3 regions of the Lactobacillus sp. W8172 genome follow, and region 1 is predicted to be linked to each of the others. Evidence: predicted binding sites of a transcription regulator. Region 1 holds the regulator's gene; each other region holds the start of a gene.

Region 1 (3,288 bases):
TTCTTTTCCTTCAAGAACTGCAACTGCTGAGTTAGTAGTTCCTAAGTCAATACCGATAACTTTTGACATTAATAATCATCCTTTCAATTATTGAGCAACAACAACCATTGCTGGTCTTAATGTGCGATCTTTATATAAATATCCCTTTTGTAGAACCTGAACGACATGATCTTTTTGATCATCGGATTCAGCTGCAACAGTCTGAACTGCTTGATGTAAGTTCGGATCAAACTGTGCTTTTTCAGCATCAATCTCGCTAATTCCATGATCCTTCATGGCTTTAACAAGCGCATCCAAGGTCATTTGAACACCCTTTTTAAGTTGACGCGACGCCTCATCATCTACCTTAGTTTCCAATGCTCTTTCTAAGTTATCCATTGCTGGTAAAATATCTTTAGCTAAGGATTGTGACTCATACTTAATCAATTGAGCACGTTCATTGTTGTAGCGGTTCTGCATATTCTGCATTTCCGCTTGACTACGAAGGTACTTGTCTTCTAGTTCTTTTTGTTCTTCTTTTATTTTTGCTAATTCTGTTTCAAGCTTTTTTGAAGTCTCAGGTTTCTTACTTTTATCTGTAGTATTAGCCTTTGTATCAGACTTTTTTTCTTCAGCTTTAGTTTGATCTTTGTTTAGATCTTTTTCACTAGCATATTTTTCTTTACTCACGGCTAACCTCCTTTATTTGAATCTACCATAATACTCAAGTAGTTTCTTAGCAAGTTCATTTCTAAAATATTCCAAAAGACCAATTACTTGCGAATATGGCATATTGTTAGGACCAAGTAAAGCAATTACGCCTTTACCATGTGAACCAACACTATATTCCGCAGTGAGCAGGCTATAGTCCTTAAGTAAATCACTTGGCAAATCTGAACCCAAACTAACACGAATTGGATACCTACCACTGTCTGAGTTCATACATTGATCAACCATATCTGAAATCAAATCATTGTGATCAATTAACTCATAAACAGAGCGTAAACTTGAGACATCATCCAAAGAAGTATTATTAAGTAAATTAATCTGACCATCAACATACATTTGCTCACTTGTAGCATCTTTAATGACGTCTTCAACCAACTCAAGTAAGTCACTTGCATGAGAATTAGCAAGCTTCTTACCCAAAGTTCGATTAAGCAAAGATGATGTAACCTCATTTAGCGTTTTACCAATTAACTCATCGTTAATCATTCGAACTGCTTTTTCAATTTCATCACCACTGATGTTACGTGGCAAGTTATAAACTTGGTTGTGAACATCACCATCACTAGTAACTAAAATTGCCATCACTTGTCTATTAATTAAAGAGACAATTCTAAAACCAGTTATTGTGATATCATTATTTTCTGGCCCTTCTGCAAAAGCTGTGTAATTAGTCAAATCAGATAAAATCTTTGCTGCTTCTTGAACAATTTCATTAACTTGATGAAATGGTTGATCAAGTTGACTAACAATTCTCTTGTAAACAGAGGATGGTATCTTAAGTGGCTCAAGCAAGTTGTCTAAATAGTACCGATAACCGTCCATCGACGGAATTCGTCCACTTGAAAGATGTGTTTTTTCAAGAAGACCCTTATCTTCAAGCGCAGCCATTTCATTTCGAATTGTCGCACTTGAGACTTTCATCGGTAACTGATTCATCACTGTTTTTGAGCCAACAGGATCATGCGTCTGAGTAAAATCATTAATAATTGTTTTTAAAATTAATTCTTGACGTTCGGTCAACATAAATATCGCCCTCACTTTTAGCACTCATACTTTTTTGGTGCTAACAATTATTATGATACTAGCTTTTAGCAGAATGTCAAGTTGAGTGCTAATTTTTTCGCAATTAATTTTAACTTGAATTACTGTTTACCTAAAATTAACTTTGCTGAGCAAAATAAGCCTTTATTTCGGTCTCGTCTGCTTCCATTTGTTTCTTCAAATCATCCAAATTAGCAAATTTAATCTCACCACGTGTATACTTGTACCATTTGATAGCCATTTTTTTGCCATAGGCTTCTTCATCAAAGCCAAATAAATTTGATTCAATTAAAACTTTTTTTCCATCGCTGATCGTTACATTATATCCAACACTAGTCATTGAATCATGCCAATGCCCATCAATCTTTGTTTTTGTGGCATAAACACCAATTTTTGGAATAACCTTATTATCTTGCCAAACCAAATTAGCAGTTGGAAAACCTAGTTTATGCCCGTTGCGCAAACCATGACCAATTTTACCAGACATCATATATGGAAAGCCAAGAAGTTCATTAGCTAGTTCTATGTCACCATTAACAATGGCTTTTTTTATTTCAGTAGAACCAATTTTTTGTCCACCATATGACTGCTGTGGCACATTGACGATATCGAATCTGCCTTTAGCAAACTTAGGAAAATTTTCCATATTTGCTACGTCTTTTGGACCATAGGTATAATCAAATCCAGCAACGACTGTATCTGTTTCAAGTTTCACAATAATTTCATCAATAAATTGCTGAGCACTTAACTTACAAAAAGCATCACTAAAATGCATTACCAAAAGATAATCGACATTTAATTTTTCCATTTTGTATGCTTTTTCTTCTAGGCTGTCGATATAGCTAACATCTGCTCCTTGATAAACTGATTTTGGATGAAGGTCAAATGTCATCACTGCAAGAGGAAGCTTTTTCTCAGTTGCTTTTTCTCTGGCAGTTCTAATTAAATGTTGATGACCACGATGTACGCCATCAAAAAAGCCCAAAGCAAGCACAATCTTAGTAGGAAAAATATTCTCCTTAATTGGATAAGTTAAATGGATAATTTGCACAATAAAGCCTTCATTTCATCTTATTGGTTTTGTAATAGCATTAAAAACGGATGATACATATGGTCATCCTTTTCGTATATTGCTTTAATGCTATTATTGTACCTTAACGCAACTTTTTTTGCATTCGTTTTCAAAACTATTGCATTACCATTTTTAACTTTAGGCCATTGTTGATCATTCAAGTTAATATACTCATAATCCTTGAAAAAAGCATCAATTGGTTGAATAAAATCGGTAATTTTTCCAGGTGCATTAATTACTTCATCCAGTTTAACTGCTTGACTTAAGTCAAAACCTGAACTAGCAGTTCTTCTCAATGATTCCATAACTGCAGGAACATTCAATTCAGTTTTAAGATCGTTGACCAGAGACCTGACATAAGTGCCCTTACTACATTCAATCTGAAAGTCAAAACTTTCCTCACCTTTTTCCTTATCAAAGGTTGGATCATTTTTAATATCATATTGATAAACTTGCACCTGCCGCCT
Region 2 (3,288 bases), 360 kb from region 1:
CTTAAATAAGTGTGGCTCAATAAACTAGTGTAAGCCCAGCCGTTTGAAACAGTTACACCTTCTGGAATATGGCCAACACGATTAATATTGTCATCGGTTGGATCCTTTACGCTAAGAAGAACCGGTTGATAAAATCTTGTCTTCAGAGTCAGATTACCACTTGTTAGAGTATGTGATTCTGTTTCAGGTGTGTATTCTGTAGGACTAATGTAATTAACTGAAGAACCATAATGTGTCTTCCATGCTTGGTGCTCATTTGTACCAGGCTGAGCAGGGAATGAATTAGTTACATCAGGATCAGCGATTCCTTCAGTAGTACTTTTTCTAACAGTTATTTTGACGCTTGCTGTCGCATCGCCATATGTATATTTAACCGTATAGGTTTTTGGAGTTGCACAAAAGATAGTCTCACGAGAAACTTTCACTTTGTTATTACTAATAACAGTACCCATGTAATTAGTTGCATACGAAATTGCATCCCGGGTAAAAAATTCATAAAACTCGTTATTAACTAAGCTAATAGTCTTAGGAACAGCAATTTGGTTTCTAGCAAAGAATTTTTCATTTACATAACCAACTTTTCGACCATTAACATAAATTCGCCAATAGCGCGCACTTTTAGTTTCAATTAGTTGGTCTGATTGAATATGGCTATATTGAAAATTAATCCCGTCAGCGACTTTTTTGCTAACTTTACCGTCTGTTACATTTGCCCAAACCTTATAGTTTTTGTTACCAGCAACTTTAGTCATCATTGCATAGCCTGTTATTACTTGTTTAGGTGTTTTCTTTTTTACTAGCGGCTGCTTATTATTCTGAGTGCCAGAGTTGGTACTACTAGAATCAGGTTGACTATTGGGGTCACCACTGTCATTTTCCTCATTGGTATTTTCACTCTGATTACCATTCTTGCTAGGAGCGGTTTGAGTTTCTCCTTGCGCTGGTTGTTGCGCTTGATTAGAGTCAGCTACAACCGGTGTAATTGCAAAGCCAGTCGACAATGCCAGTCCAGCAAGCATTGTCGTCGCAAGAATTGCAATTTTCTTAAAAAGCTTCAAAATTATTCCTCCAATATTTTAGTTTACTCTTCGTATTATATAATAAGAATGTTGTAACTTAGAATACAAAATTAATACACTTTCATTGACAGCTTTTAATGTAAGTGATTTAATTAGCACTGTACTTATTAGAGTGCTAACAAAAATGACTTTAATTTTAGGAGGTAAAAAGATGCTTGTACCTACAGTTATTGAACAAACTGCTCGTGGCGAACGCGCTTATGACATATATTCTCGTTTGCTAAAAGATCGAATTATCATGCTCAGTGGAGAAATTAATGATGACATGGCAAATACAATTATTGCCCAATTATTATTCCTTGATGCTCAAGACAACACTAAGGACATCTCCCTTTATATCAACTCACCCGGTGGTGTAATTACTTCTGGCTTAGCAATTATGGATACAATGAACTTCATTAAGTCAGATGTATCAACTATTGCAATCGGAATGGCTGCTTCAATGGCTTCCATTCTATTAACCAGTGGTGCAAAGGGTAAACGCTTTGCTTTACCTAACTCTACTGTTTTGATTCACCAACCTTTAGGTGGTGCTCAAGGTCAACAAACTGATATTCAAATTGCGGCTAATGAAATTTTAAAGAGTCGTGAAAAGATCAACAAGATTCTTCACGAAACTACTGGTCAACCACTTGAAAAGATTCAAAAAGATACTGAACGTGATAACTACTTAACTGCTGAAGAAGCAAAGGATTATGGCTTAATTGATGAAATTATGGTCAACCAAAAGAAGTAGTTAAATAATAATTAGACTAAAAAAATCTCCAAGCTAAAATAGCTCGGAGATTTTTTAGTCTTCTAATTTCTGTGCCATTTCATGGAGTTTAGCAAAACGATGATTTGCACCTGACTTTGAAATAGGTCCATCTGGAACTTGCAGAGCAATTTCTTTTAATGACAGCTCTGGATTGGCCAGCCGTAATCTTGCGATTCCCTGCAGCTTTTCTGGAATATTTTCAAGCCCGATTTTACGTTCTATTAGTTCAATATCCTCAACTTGTTTAGCAGCTGCATTGGCAGTCTTTTTCAAATTTGCCGTATCACAATTAACTAAACGATTAACCGAATTGCGCATATCACGCATAATCCTTAAGTCTTCAAAGGATAACATTGCGTTGACCGCACCAACAACATGAAGAAAATCACCAATTTTTTCTGCTTCTTTGAGATAGACTATGTAACCTCTCCTTCTACTGATTGTTTTGGCGTTAAGGTTAAAATAATGATTCATTAGTTCCAATAAATCATTGTTGTGATCTTCATAAGCAGAATATATTTCCAAATGATATCTGCTCGTTTCCGGATTATTGACACTCCCACTTGCTAAAAAAGCACCACGCAGATACGACATTGCACCTTCGCGCGAATCAATTATTCTTTTTGGTATACGCGTGATTAAACCTGAATCAGGCGCTAAAATCTCCAAATTGGTCAAAATTTCTTTAACATGATTTTGCAGGCGTACCAGATACTGGTTATTCTTCTTCAGCTTCATTTTACGCGAAACGATTAGTAACGGTTCTACACGATACGCAGTTTTTATTAAAGAAAAAATTCGTCGTGCAATTGCTGGGTTTTCAGTTGTGATATCAAGACTAAACATACGATCATGATAGTTTAAAACACCGTTCATCCGCAAAAAAGCAGCTAATTCAGCCTTTGCGTGCTCAGGATGAATTGATAAGGAGGTTAGTTCCTTCTTTACCTCACTTGCATAACTTGCCATTAGTTACTCCGTAGTCTTTCTGGTCGACATTGCCGTAAACGCACGATTAATAATCTCGTTTGCCACTTTTTCACCATCATGGAAAACAAGACCGCTTCGCTGGTCAATAAAGTCATCTGTGATTACCCGGCACCCTTGCTTTCGCAAGCCAACATAGTCATTTTTAACGGGCTCAATGTAGGCATCATAATCCTTAGGATTAAATTTTGACATGTCAATTTTGGCACCATTAACCAAAGTTGTGTTCACATAATGACCACCAAGATGCTTATTGATAACATCAACATGATCACAGTCGGAAAAGTGATCGGTCTCGCCAAGTTGGGTCATGATATTACAAATATAAATAACTTCGGCTTTTGTTTTTCTAACAGCTTCACCGAGGTTAGGTATCATCAAATTAGGAAGAATTGAAGTGAATAAGCTTCCTGGACCCAAAACAACTGCATCAGCTTGCATGATTGCGTCCAGAACAGGTGAAAC
Region 3 (3,288 bases), on a different contig from region 1:
TTTGTTCAAGATAACTGAACCGTCTTCACCAGCGTTTTCAGCAATTTGGCGAACTGGAGCACTTAAAGCACGTAAAACAATGTTGATACCTGTTTGTTCATCCGCGTTATCACCCTTAAGGTCCTTAACGGCATCTTCAACATCAACTAAAGCAGTACCACCACCTGCTACGTAGCCTTCGTCAACAGCAGCACGAGTTGAGTTCAATGCGTCTTCAATGCGGTATCTACGTTCTTTCAATTCAGTTTCAGTTGCAGCACCAACATGAATAACAGCTACACCACCAGTTAACTTAGCAAGACGTTCTTGTAACTTCTTCTTATCAAAGTCTGAAGTAGTATCAGCAATTTGCTTTCTGATTGAATCTTCACGTTCTTTGATAGCATCTTCTGAACCAGCACCATCAACAATAGTAGTTGAGTCCTTAGTTACAGTGATACGACGTGCTTGACCTAATTGAGCAATTGTAGTGTCTTTTAATTCAAGACCAAGGTCTTCGGTAATTACTGTACCACCAGTAAGAGCAGCAATATCTTGTAATTGTTCCTTACGACGGTCACCAAAACCAGGAGCCTTAACGGCTACAACATTGAAAGTACCACGAATCTTGTTCAATACTAAAGTTGGAAGAGCTTCACCAGAAACGTCATCAGCAATAATCAATAATGATTTACCTTGTTGAACGATTTCTTGCAACAAAGGTAGGATATCTTGAATGTTAGAAATCTTCTTGTCAGTAATCAAAACGTAAGGATTGTCTAAGTCAGCTTCCATCTTGTCGTTGTCAGTTACCATATATTGTGATAAGTAACCACGGTCAAATTGCATACCTTCAACAACAGATAATTCAGTTTCGATACCACGTGAATCTTCAATGGTAATAACACCGTCATTACCAACTTTTTCCATTGCGTCAGCAATTAAATCACCAACTTCTTTTGAAGCTGAAGAAACTGAAGCAACTTGAGCGATTTGATCTTTCGAAGAAACTGTGTGGCTAATCTTGTGTAATTCATCAACAACTGCGTTAGTTGCTTTTTCAATACCACGACGAACACCTACAGGGTTAGCACCAGCAGTAACGTTCTTCATTCCTTCACGGATAATTGCCTGAGTTAAAACAACTGCAGTAGTAGTACCATCACCGGCAATATCGTTAGTCTTTTGTGCTGCTTCAGCTACTAACTTAGCACCCATGTTTTCGTAGTGATCTTTTAATTCAATTGACTTAGCAATTGTTACACCATCGTTAGTAATCTCTGGGTTACCGTATGATTGTTCCAAAACAACATTTCTACCCTTAGGACCGATAGTTGCTTTAACAGTATCAGCTAATTTATCAACACCCTTTAATAGGGAACGTCTTGCTTTTTCTGAAAATTTAATGTCTTTTGCCATAATATCCGCTCCTTAGATTACTTAACAATTGCTAAAATATCTTTTTCATGAAGGACTAAAAATTTTTCGCCTTCGTATTCAACGTTAGTGCCAGAATACTTGTCGTAAAGAACAACGTCGCCCTTATTGACAGACATTGGAATCTTGTCGCCGTTGTCAGCATAACTGCCTTCACCAACTGCAACAACTTCACCTTCTGTTGGCTTTTCTTTTGCATTTGAAGCAAGGACGATTCCGCCTACAGTTTTTTCTTCTTCTTCTTTAACTTTTACGATCACGCGATCACCAATTGGTTGTAACACGTTTGTCCCTCCTATTGTTTATTTTCATTTTTAATTATTTATCGGTTAGCACTCCTATTACCCAAGTGCTAACTTACAAATATGATAATAACCCCTTTTCCTAAAAAAAGCAAGAAAAAATTAGCACTTTTTTTACCAAAGTGCTAATTCACTTAAAACGTTGATATTATTGGGCTTATTACTGGTTATCCTTACCCTTATCTGAGTCAAGGAAGTAAATCAATGTCTGTAATTCAGTTGCTAAGTCTACATTCTGAATCCTTACACCGGTTGGAGCAGATAAACGAATAGGGGTAAAGTTCATGATGCCCTTAATGCCTGCTTCGACCATATCATCGGCAGTTCTTTGGGCAGAATCAGATGGGACCGTCAAAATGGCAATAGTAATTTGTTGATCACTTAATTGTTTCTTCAACTCGCTCATCTCGTAAACGGGTACACCGCTCAAAATTTTACCAGTAATCTTAGGGTCAATATCAAAGGCACAGGAAATACGGATATTGTTACTCCGCTTAAAATTATAGTTAAGAAGCGCATGTCCCAAATTACCAACACCGACTAAGGCAACATTAGTTAGAGTATCTTGATTAAGAATTTTTTTAAAAAATGTAAGCAGACTCTTTACGTCATATCCATAGCCACGCTTACCCAAAGCACCAAAATATGAAAAGTCACGTCTAATTGAAGCACTATCTACTTGAACAGCTTCTGATAATTCAGTCGACGAAACTTTTTCCTTACCTGCTTCATTTAAAATAATTAAATAGCGATAATATAGCGGTAATCTTTTTGCGGTCGCAGTCGGTATTTTGATTTTTTCCATTTTAAAAGCCTCCAACTTATTTTGCCTAAGAGTTATTTGTGAATTAGCTCATCAATTAGTATTATTTTACCTATAAATTGATAGCATTTGCAAATGTTTTTTCACAATCTTGAATTAATAAAAAAGGTGCTAGTTTCAGTTTTTTCCCTAAGAAATCTTGACTTAGTGAAAACTTATTTGTACATCCCTTAACAAATTGATAATTACCAAATCTTCACTAACTTTGTTTTTGCCTCCCTTCAATAATCCGTCCACTATCGCACTGCAGTGTATGCTAAAATAGTTTTTAGGTGAAAAATTATGATAATTGCACAAGGACACAACTTAGAGAAACAATTTGGCGCTACTACACTATTTAAGAACGTCAATTTTTCAATTGATTCAAATGCACGAATTGGTTTAGTGGGACCAAACGGGGTTGGTAAGACTACCCTATTAAAAATTATGACTGGTGAAGAAGAAGCTACTCACGGCGAATTCACGATTAATAAAGACATCGACGTTGGTTATATTGCACAGGAAAATGGTTTAAACGAAGAAAACAACATTTGGGATGAAATGTTGACCGTTTTTGCTACGCTAATTCAAATGAGCCAGAATATTCAAACTCTGCAGGAAAAAATTGCCGCTCATCCTGAGGATAAGCAGCTGCTAAAACAGTATGACCAACTTCAATTTAACTTTGAGCAACAAGGCGGTTACACTTATCAGTCTGATATTAAGAGTATTCTAAATGGTTTTAATTTTCCTGAATCAACATGGACA

Evidence for each region. Region 1 encodes HrcA, which represses chaperone genes, less so after heat shock. Its sites were predicted from a motif close to TTAGCACTCNNNNNNNNNGAGTGCTAA; they were not measured.
Region 2: a site for HrcA is predicted at 1,172-1,198, ahead of clpP (ATP-dependent Clp endopeptidase proteolytic subunit ClpP). Genes of this name have one in related genera too.
Region 3: a site for HrcA is predicted at 1,746-1,772, ahead of groES (co-chaperone GroES). Genes of this name have one in related genera too.

The regions. Positions count from the first base shown of each region.
Region 1 is NZ_JACFPG010000001.1:202,157-205,444, reverse strand. It holds gene dnaK (molecular chaperone DnaK) at 1-69, opposite strand, end outside; gene grpE (nucleotide exchange factor GrpE) at 88-669, opposite strand; gene hrcA (heat-inducible transcriptional repressor HrcA) at 682-1,731, opposite strand; gene ribF (riboflavin biosynthesis protein RibF) at 1,868-2,800, opposite strand; gene truB (tRNA pseudouridine(55) synthase TruB) at 2,821-3,288, opposite strand, start outside.
Region 2 is NZ_JACFPG010000001.1:565,686-568,973, forward strand. It holds gene H3R21_RS02595 (SH3-like domain-containing protein) at 1-1,058, opposite strand, end outside; gene clpP (ATP-dependent Clp endopeptidase proteolytic subunit ClpP) at 1,231-1,815, shown strand; gene whiA (DNA-binding protein WhiA) at 1,870-2,805, opposite strand; gene yvcK (gluconeogenesis factor YvcK family protein) at 2,809-3,288, opposite strand, start outside.
Region 3 is NZ_JACFPG010000005.1:57,282-60,569, reverse strand. It holds gene groL (chaperonin GroEL) at 1-1,398, opposite strand, end outside; gene groES (co-chaperone GroES) at 1,416-1,700, opposite strand; gene H3R21_RS06950 (redox-sensing transcriptional repressor Rex) at 1,879-2,523, opposite strand; gene H3R21_RS06945 (ABC-F family ATP-binding cassette domain-containing protein) at 2,824-3,288, shown strand, end outside.